Regions from separate parts of the Streptomyces chisholmiae genome, predicted to be linked through region 3. Evidence: predicted binding sites of a transcription regulator. Region 3 holds the regulator's gene; each other region holds the start of a gene.
What was found. Region 3 encodes HrcA, which represses chaperone genes, less so after heat shock. Its sites were predicted from a motif close to TTNGCACTCNGNNNNNCNGAGTGCNAA; they were not measured.

Region 1 (3,270 bases), on a different contig from region 3:
GCGCCAGGTGCGGGTCGTTGGCCAGCAGCGGCATCCCGGTCGTGGTGTAGTCGCCGTGCACCACCCAGGAGTTGGAGCCGATGCCGGCGCCGTTGGTGCCCAGCAGCGCCGGGATCTCGTCCAGGGTGTCGGAGAGCGAGCCCAGCTGGGTGGTGAAGCCGTCCGCCGCCTGGTCAACGCCGGCGGGCGGGGCGCCGGTGCCGTCCCCCAGGCCGTCGCCGGTGCCCGTGCCGTCCCCCAGCCCGTCTCCGGTGCCGGTGCCGTCTCCCAGCCCGTCTCCGGTGCCCGTGCCGTCCCCCAGACCGTCGTCGGCGGGATCGATGTCCGCGCCGTTCTCGGTCACGATCGGGCGGTTCCGGTCATAGGGGTAGTCCGGGTAAAGCTCTTCGATCTCTTCTGGAGTGAACCGCTCGGTCAGGAAAGCCCGATCGATCTCGTCCTCCATGTTGCCGCGCAGGTCCCAGGCCATCGCCTTGAGCCAGGCCACCGAGTCCACCGGCTCCCAGGCGTCGGGCTGATAGTCGCTGACGAAGTCCAGCGCGGCGTACTCGACCGAGATCTCCTCGCCACTGTGCTCGTCCAGATAGGCGTTCACGCCGTCCGCGTAGGCGACCAGGTACTCCTTGGTCTCCTCCGAGAGTTCGTTGTCGTACTCCTCCTGCGCGATCCGGTGCCAGCCGAGCGTCCGGAGAAAGGCATCGGTCTCGACCTGGCTCTCACCGAACATTTCCGAAAGCCGGCCAGCGGTCATATGGCGCCGCACGTCCATTTCCCAGAACCGGTCCTGGGCGTGCACGTACCCCTGGGCACGGAACAGGTCCTCGGCGGTCTCACCGTAGAGCTGCGGGATGCCGTTGGCGTCCCGCTCCACCGCCACGGGGGCGGTCAGCCCGTCGATCGCGAGCTCTCCCGATACCTGGGGGTAGGAGGCGCGTACGGTGGAGACGCTCCAGTAGGCGCCGTAGCCGACACCGGCCACGAGCAGCACGACGAGCGCGATCACGATCAGACGACCGCGTCGCCTTGGCTTCTTGGCGGGCATCTCTGTCCTTCACAGGGCAGCTGAGCGGGTGGAAGCAACCATAGACATACGGCCACTGGGGTGAGCCTACGGGGAGCGTGACGGGCGGGTCACAGGCGACTGCGGTGGACTTCCGACCCCGGAATGTTGCACGATGGGGCGTCGTTAGCACTCCACAGTGCAGAGTGCCAGGAGGAAGACGTGCCGACCTATCAGTACCAGTGCACCGCGTGCGACGAGGGCCTCGAGGTGGTCCAGAAGTTCACCGACGACGCGCTGACCGAGTGCCCCAGCTGCCAGGGGCGGCTGAAGAAGGTCTACTCGGCGGTGGGCATCGTCTTCAAGGGCTCTGGCTTCTACCGCAATGACAGCCGCAACGCCTCGTCGAGCAGCAGTGCCGCCAGCGGTGGCAAGAGCGCGGGGAAGCCCGGCTCCGCCGGCTCGTCCGACGCCTCCTCGTCGAGCGACTTGGGTTCGTCCGGCTCCGCTGGCTCGTCGGGCTCGTCCGGCTCCGGTGGCTCCGGCTCCTCGACGCCGGCGGCCTCCTCGGGCGGCGCCGGCCTCACCAGCCCGTCCGGGAAGAGCGCGGGTAAGGCGGCCTCCGCCGCATGAGTCCGGCCGCGGTCGGCGCGGAGCACCGCGCCGAGATCGGCGTGATCGGTGGCTCCGGCTTCTACTCGTTCCTCGACGATGTGGTCGAGGTCACCGTCGAGACCCCGTACGGCGCGCCGAGCGACTCGCTCTTCCTCGGCGAGGTCGCCGGGCGACGGGTCGCCTTCCTGCCCCGGCACGGCCGTGGGCACGAGCTGCCGCCCGCCCGGATCAACTACCGGGCCAACCTCTGGGCGCTGCGCTCGGTGGGGGTCAGGCAGGTGCTCGGCCCGTGCGCGGTCGGCGGGCTGCGCCCCGAGTACGGCCCCGGCACCCTGCTGGTGCCCGACCAGCTGGTCGACCGCACCAGGAGCCGGATCGGCACCTTCTACGACGGCGAGACCCGGCCGGACGGGCAACGCTCCCGGGTGGTGCACGTCTCGCTGGCCGACCCGTACTGCCCGGCCGGCCGCCGGGTGGCGATCGACGCCGCGCGCGGCCGGGACTGGGACGCCGTCGACGGCGGCACCATGTGCGTCATCGAGGGGCCCCGTTTCTCCACCCGCGCCGAGTCCCGCTGGCACGCGGCGCTCGGCTGGTCGGTGGTCGGCATGACCGGACACCCCGAGGCCGCCCTCGCTCGCGAGCTGGAGCTCTGCTACACCTCGCTGGCGCTGGTCACCGACCTGGACGCGGGGGCCGAGGCCGGCGAGGGGGTCTCGCACGCCGAGGTGCTTGAGGTGTTCGGGCGCAACGTCGGCCGGCTGCGGGACGTGCTCTTCGACGTGGTGGGCGGGCTGCCGGAACGGCGCGACTGCCCCTGCGGCACGGCCCTCGACGGTCAGGATCCGGGGATCAGTCTGCCGTAGGCGAGGGGGTGTGGGGGGCGCCGGTGGTGCTGTCGCCCTCCTTCACCCGACGTCCGCCGCGCTGACGCCCGGTCCGCCTACGCGCGCCTGCCTGCGCGCCTGGTCTCCTCCACGCGTGGGGCGCTTCACGCGTGGGGCGTTTCACGCGTGGGGCGCTTGACGCGTGCCGCGGTATGTCCGCGCTGCTTCCCACGCCCGCCACGTGTGCGTCGGCGCTGTTTCTCACGGCGGCTTTTTTGTGCGCGTCGGCGCCGTTTCCGGCGCCGGCTCCGCGTCTCACGTCCCGTTGTTTCCACGCCGGCTTCAGTTGCTGGTGGCGCTGTCTTGATGTCCGTCGGGGTCCGCCTCGTCGCACGGGCTGTTCGCCCAACCGCCTTGCCGGTGACGGCCGTTCGGCGGTCGGGTCGGTGCGCGGGAGGCGGGTGACGCCACCCCGGCGGCCGCCCTGGTGTCCCTCGTTCGGGTGATCGGGTTTTCCACAGGCCCGGGGTTGTCCACAGGGCTCAGCGCGGTTCGCGTGGGGCGGGCAGGGTGGCGCCATGAGCCACTTCACATCCTCGGAAACACCTCGGATCTCCCCGGCCGGGCGGTCGCTCCGGCGGGCCGGCCGGCCCGCCGCGCCTGGCCGCTCGGCGGCCCGCGCGCCGGCGGCGCCCGGCCCTCGTGGGCCGGCGGGCGCGGCGGGTGGCGGGCCGCTGGGGGTGCCGTCCTTCGCGCCGATCCGGCCGCGTGCCGGCCGCCGGTCGCGCTGGCGGCCCGGGCGCCGGGGGCGGCTGCTGGCCGGCGCCG
Region 2 (3,270 bases), on a different contig from region 3:
CGACGTCCTCGACCGAGCCGAGCCGCACCTTGATCCGGTCGGCCAGGCCGAGGGCCGACGCGTTGGCCCGGGCGACCGCGCAGGTCAGCGGGGAGCGGTCGACGGCGAGCACGTCGAGCCCCGCCCTGGCCAGGGCGATCGCGTCGCCGCCGACGCCGCAGCACAGGTCGGCGACCCGGCGGGCGCCGGCGGCGGCCAGCCGGCCGGCCCGCCAGGCGGCGACGGAGGTCCTGGTGGCCTGTTCGAGGCCGTCCGGGGTGAAGTACATCGCGCCCGCCTCGGCGCCGAACTTGGCGACGGCCCGCTGCCGCAGCCTGGCCTGCCCGAGCGCGGCGGCGACCAGGCCGGCCGGGTGGTCCCGGCGCAGCCGGGTGGCGACGGCCAGCTCCTCGGCCGGGGCGACGTCCCTGACCAGGTCGAGCAGGCGCTGGCCCGGCTCGGTGAGCAGGGCGGCGAAGGCTTCGGTCGGGTCGGGCGGGGAGTCTTCTGGTGCGGCCACCCGGGTCATTCTGCCCGTCTTGGCGGTGGGGGCTGCGGGGGAGGGCGGCTTCCCGGTGGCAGCATCCCGAGCCATGAAGCTAATCAGACAAGTACGACAATTCGAGGCGCGGGTCCGGCGGCGCCCCGACGCCGCCCACACCCCCCGGCACGCCAGGCCCCGCCCGGCGCACGCCGCCGGCCGTCCGGCGGGCCGGGCCGCCCCCGCCGCCGGGGTGCGCGGGCTGCTCAGACGCTATGGCGCGCTCAGCGGCGCCACCCTGCTCGCCGTGGTCTGCTCGGGCGTCGGCCTCCCGCCGCCGCTGCGCCCGGAACCGCCGCCCGACGAGCCCAGGTGGCGCACCCTCACCGCCGAGATCGAGCGGCCGGCCGCCCTCGGTGGCCAGTTCCTCGGCGCACCGCAGCGCGTCCAGGCGTCCAGCGTGGCGCACACGCTCCTGGCGTACGCCGAACGGCTGGAACGCGCCGAGGTGCGCCGGGGGGCGGCCGCCAAGACCTGGAAGCTGCGCGACGTGCCGCTGCGCGCCCCCACGCCGCCCACCGAGAAGGCCGAACTGACCACCGAGCCCGGCCATGTGACGGGGGAGGGGCTGCCGCCGGTGATCGTGCAGGTGCCCACCGACCACAAGGTCATCTTCCTCACCGTCGACGACGGCGCGGACAAGGACCCGGCGTTGCTGGAGATGCTCCGCGACCTCGACGTCCCGATCTCCGGCTTCCTCTCCGACGAGGTGGCCAGGGAGGACTACGGCTACTTCCGGGAGGCCCAGCGGGCCGGCTACGGGATGCACAACCACTCGATCACCCACCGCCAGATGAACACCCTGAGCCGGGCCGAGCAGCGGGCCGAGATCTGCGGCCAACAGGACATCATGGAGCGGGAGCTGGGGCACCGCCCGGTGCTCTTCCGGCCGCCCTACGGGGCCTATGACGAGGACACCCTGCGGGCCGCCGCCGAGTGCGGCATCGAGGTGGTGCCGCTGTGGGCGGCGGAGGCGTTCCCCGACCGGATCGACTACGGGCGCGCGGACCAGCGGTTCCGCCCGGGGGACATCGTGCTCACGCACTTCCGCGGCGAGCGCGAGTGGGACGCGGCGATGACCGACATGGTGCGGCTGCTGCTCGACACGGCCACCGAACAGGGCTTCGCCGTCGCCCGGTTGGAGGACTATCTCTGAGCCCCGGGACCGGCTCCGACGGGGCGCGGCGACCGGCTCGCTGGCACTCTAGTTGACTGAGTGCTAACGGCGGCCTAGTCTCATGGCTGGCACTCTCACTCAAAGAGTGCCAGAACGCGCGACAGGCGGACTCGGCACCCGCGACGACGGGTCCTCCAGGTCGCCATCCAGCCATAGATAACCCCGTGAGATCTCCGAAGGGGGAGGTCGGATCGTGACGACCGCCAGCTCCAAGGTTGCCATCAAGCCGCTTGAGGACCGCATCGTGGTCCAGCCGCTCGACGCCGAGCAGACCACGGCTTCGGGCCTGGTCATTCCGGACACCGCCAAGGAGAAGCCCCAGGAGGGCACCGTCCTGGCCGTGGGCCCGGGCCGCTTCGAGGACGGTAACCGTCTGCCGCTCGACGTCAAGGTCGGCGACATCGTGCTGTACAGCAAGTACGGCGGCACCGAGGTCAAGTACAACAACGAGGAGTACCTCGTCCTCTCGGCGCGCGACGTGCTCGCCATCGTCGAGAAGTAACGCACCGACGCTTGTCGCGCCGCGCCCCGGAACCCGCTCTGCCACGTGCCGGGGCCGGGGCGCGGTCTGATTCCAGCGGCCTGATTGCGGCCTGACTCCAAGAAGGAACTAAGGGACACCGAAGACCCATGGCGAAGATCCTGAAATTCGACGAGGACGCCCGTCGGGCCCTTGAGCGCGGCGTCAACCAGCTGGCGGACGCGGTCAAGGTGACCATCGGCCCCAAGGGCCGCAACGTCGTGATCGACAAGAAGTTCGGCGCCCCCACCATCACCAACGACGGCGTCACCATCGCCCGTGAGGTCGAGGCCGAGGACCCGTACGAGAACCTCGGCGCCCAGCTGGTGAAGGAGGTGGCCACCAAGACCAACGACATCGCTGGTGACGGCACCACCACCGCCACCGTGCTCGCCCAGGCCCTGGTGCGCGAGGGTCTGCGGAACGTGGCCGCCGGCGCTTCCCCCTCGGGGTTGAAGCGCGGCATCGACGCCGCCGTCGCCGCCATCTCCGACGACCTGCTGGCCAGCGCCCGCCCGATCGACTCCAAGGAGGACATCGCCGCCGTCGCCGCGCTGTCCGCCCAGGACAGCCGGGTCGGCGAGCTGATCGCCGAGGCCATGGACAAGGTCGGCAAGGACGGTGTGATCACCGTCGAGGAGTCGCAGACCTTCGGTCTCGACCTGGACTTCACCGAGGGCATGGCCTTCGACAAGGGCTACCTCTCGCACTACATGGTCACCGACCAGGAGCGCATGGAGGCCGTCCTCGACGACCCCTACATCCTGATCCACCAGGGCAAGATCGGCTCCATCCAGGACCTGCTGCCGCTGCTGGAGAAGATCATGCAGGCCGGCAGCTCGAAGCCGCTGCTGATCATCGCCGAGGACGTCGAGGGCGAGGCGCTCTCCACCCTCGTCGTCAACAAGATCCGCGGCACCTTCAACTCCGTCGCGGTCAAGGCCCCCGGCTTCGGCGACCGCCGCAAGGCGATGCTCGGCGACATGGCCACCCTCACCGGTGGCACCGTGATCTCCGAGGAGGTCGGCCTCAAGCTCGACCAGGTCGGCCTTG
Region 3 (3,270 bases):
GGTGACGCACCGGGCCGCCGCCCAGGGCACGACGGCGTCCACGCCGGTCTCCGTCATGGTGGAGACGGCCAACTCACCGCGGTCGCCCTTGGGCAGCGCCTGGACCACCGTGATCCGGGGCGTGGGCTCCGGCTCCTGGCGGCGCTCCAGGACGGTGACCGCGAGGCGGTCCCGGCCGACGACCTCGGCCACCCGGCCGAGGGCGCCCCGGCCGGCGCCGTCGCTGAGCACCAGCTCCTCACCGACGCGCAGCCGGCGCACCGCGACCGCGTGCCGGCCCTCGGGGCCGTCCAGGGTCAGCGGCGCGCCCGGCTCGGCGTGCGCCAGCGAATCGACGAGGAAGACCGGCGCGCTGCTCATCGGCCGTTGAACGCGTCCTTCAGCCGGGAGAACAGGCCCTGCTGCCCGGGCTGGAACTGGCCGGTGGGCCGCTCCTCGCCGCGCAGCTTGGCGAGCCGGCGCAGCAGCTCCTCCTGCTCCGGGTCGAGCTTGCTCGGGGTCTGCACCTCGACATGGACCACCAGGTCGCCCCGGCCGTTCCCACGCAGGTGCGTGACGCCCCGGCCGTGCAGCGGGATGGACTGGCCGGACTGGGTGCCCGGGCGGATGTCCACCTCCTCCTGACCGTCCAGCGTCTCCAACGGGACCTGGGTGCCCAGCGCGGCCGCCGTCATCGGGATGGTGACCGTGCAGTGCAGGTCGTCGCCGCGCCGCTGGAACGTCGCGTGCGGCTTCTCCTGGATCTCCACGTAGAGGTCGCCGGGCGGGCCGCCGCCGGGGCCGGCCTCGCCCTCGCCGGCGAGCTGGATGCGGGTGCCGTTGTCCACGCCGGCCGGGATCTTGACGTTCAGCGGGCGGCGGGTGCGGACCCGGCCGTCGCCGGCGCAGTCCGGGCAGGGGGTCGGCACGACCGTGCCGAAGCCCTGGCACTGCGGGCAGGGACGGGAGGTCATGACCTGGCCCAGGAACGAGCGGGTCACCTGGGAGACCTCGCCCCGACCGCGGCACATGTCGCAGGTCTGCGCCGAGGTGCCGGGGGCGGCGCCCTCACCGTTGCAGGAGTCGCAGACCGTGGCCGTGTCGACCTGGATCTCGCGGGTCGTCCCGAAGGCCGCCTCGTTGAGATCGATGGTGAGCCGGATCAGGGCGTCCTGACCGCGCCTGGTGCGCGACTTCGGGCCCCGCTGCGAGGCGGTGCCGAAGAAGGCGTCCATGATGTCGGAGAAGTTCCCGAAGCCGGCGCCGAAGCCGGCGGCGCCAGCGCCGCCCGCCCCCCCGAGCGGATCCCCGCCCAGGTCGTACATCTGCTTCTTCTGCGGATCGGAGAGCACCTCGTAGGCGGTGTTGATCTCCTTGAACCGCTCCTGCGTCTTGGGGTCCGGGTTGACATCCGGGTGCAGTTCCCGGGCCAGCCGGCGAAACGCCTTCTTGATCTCGTCTTGCGAGGCGTCTCGCTGCACACCCAAGACCGCGTAGTAGTCCGTCGCCACCTAGTTCTCCGCGAGGATTTGTCCGACGTACCGTGCCACCGCGCGCACCGCTCCCATCGTTCCGGGGTAGTCCATCCGGGTCGGTCCGACGACTCCGAGCTTCGCGACCGCTTCGTCCCCTGAACCGTAGCCGACCGACACAACCGATGTGGCGGTCAGCCCCTCGTGAGCGTTCTCATGACCGATCCGCACCGTCATCTCCGAGCCCTTGGCCTCCCCCAGCAGCCGCAGCAGGACGACCTGCTCCTCCAGCGCCTCCAGCACCGGGCGGATGGTGAGGGGGAAGTCCTGGCCGAAGCGCGTGAGATTGGCGGTGCCGCCGATCATCAGCCGCTCCTCGGTCTGTTCGACCAGAGTCTCCAGCAAGGAGGCCAGCACCGTCGAGACCGCGCCGCGCTCCTCCGGGCCGAAGGCGTCCGGGAGATCGGCGACCAGCCGGGGCACCTCGGGGAAGCGCTGCCCCACGATCCGGCTGTTGAGCCGGGCCCGCAGATCGGCGAGGGAGGTCTCCCCCAGCGGCGCCGGGCAGTCGATCATGCGCTGCTCGACCCGGCCGGTGTCCGTGATCAGCACCAGCATCACCCGGGCCTGGGCGAGCGCCAACAGCTCCACGTGGCGCACCGTCGAACGACTGAGCGACGGGTACTGGACGACGGCGACCTGGCGGGTGAGCTGGGCCAACAGCCGCACCGTGCGGGCGATCACGTCGTCGAGATCGACCGCGCCGTCCAGGAAGTTCTGGATCGCTCGGCGCTCCGGGGAGGACAGCGGCTTGACGCCGGCCAGCCGGTCCACGAAGAGCCGGTACCCCTTGTCCGTCGGCACCCGGCCGGCGCTGGTGTGCGGCTGGGCGATGTACCCCTCCTCCTCCAGCGCGGCCATGTCGTTACGCACCGTGGCCGGCGAGACCTGGAGGTTGTGCCGCTCGGTCAACGCCTTGGAGCCGACCGGCTCCTCCGTGCCGACATAGTCCTGGACGATGGCCCGCAGCACCGCAAGCCTGCGCTCACTGAGCACGCCGCACACCTCCCGACCGGCACTTCACGATCCGACTGCCCCTGGCACTCGCTCACGCAGAGTGCCAGTACCGGCTCCAGTGTACGGCCGGGTACCCCGCCCGGGGAACGAGCGGCCGGCGAGAACGCGAACGAATCCGGGCCGGTGGCCGACCGGTATCCGGTCGCGAAGAACGACCGAATCCGGGGAGGAGAACGGCTGGAAACCGCCCCATAACGGAGCGCGAACCCCCGTTCACGCGCCGGCGGTTGCCCCCGGCGCCCCGTCCGGGCCCGCCACCGCCGGCGCCGGGCGGCTACCGTCGCGGTCATGACGGGGATCGACGAGGGCCCGGCGGGCTGGCCCGCCCCCGGACGGGGCTGGCGGGAGATCACGCCGGGCGTCTGGCGGCGCCGACTGCCGGGCTGGGACGAGACGGTCGGCGCGGTGGCCGGCCGGGACGGGCTGCTGCTGGTGGACGCGGGCCCGTCGCTGGCGGCCGGCGCCGAGCTGCGGGAGCAGCTGGCGGGAGGCTCGCGGCCGCCGGTGCGCTGGCTGGCCGTGACCCACCCGCACTTCGACCACCTGCTGGGAGCCGGCGCCTTCCCCGAAGCCGAGCTGCTGGCCGCGGCCGGCGCGGAGCCGCCCTGGCCGGCCGGTGCCCCGGCGGCGGTGGCCGACGGGGTGGCGCTGGGCTTGGACCGGGCGGAGGCGGCGCGTTCGGGCGCCGCGCTGCCGGCGCCGCACCGGCTGGTGACCGACGCGCTGACCCTGGACCTGGGGC

Region 1: a site for HrcA is predicted at 1,187-1,213, ahead of RM844_RS18405 (FmdB family zinc ribbon protein). Genes of this name have one in related genera too.
Region 2: a site for HrcA is predicted at 1,717-1,743, ahead of groES (co-chaperone GroES). Genes of this name have one in related genera too.

Annotation. Positions count from the first base shown of each region.
Region 1 is NZ_JAVREO010000010.1:202,648-205,917, forward strand. It holds gene RM844_RS18400 (penicillin acylase family protein) at 1-1,042, opposite strand, end outside; gene RM844_RS18405 (FmdB family zinc ribbon protein) at 1,223-1,633, shown strand; gene RM844_RS18410 (S-methyl-5'-thioadenosine phosphorylase) at 1,630-2,481, shown strand; gene RM844_RS18415 (hypothetical protein) at 3,021-3,270, shown strand, end outside.
Region 2 is NZ_JAVREO010000008.1:307,439-310,708, forward strand. It holds gene RM844_RS16065 (THUMP-like domain-containing protein) at 1-508, opposite strand, end outside; gene RM844_RS16070 (polysaccharide deacetylase family protein) at 573-1,676, shown strand; gene groES (co-chaperone GroES) at 1,891-2,199, shown strand; gene groL (chaperonin GroEL) at 2,328-3,270, shown strand, end outside.
Region 3 is NZ_JAVREO010000030.1:3,196-6,465, forward strand. It holds gene RM844_RS30605 (16S rRNA (uracil(1498)-N(3))-methyltransferase) at 1-360, opposite strand, end outside; gene dnaJ (molecular chaperone DnaJ) at 357-1,490, opposite strand; gene hrcA (heat-inducible transcriptional repressor HrcA) at 1,491-2,507, opposite strand; gene RM844_RS30620 (MBL fold metallo-hydrolase) at 2,817-3,270, shown strand, end outside.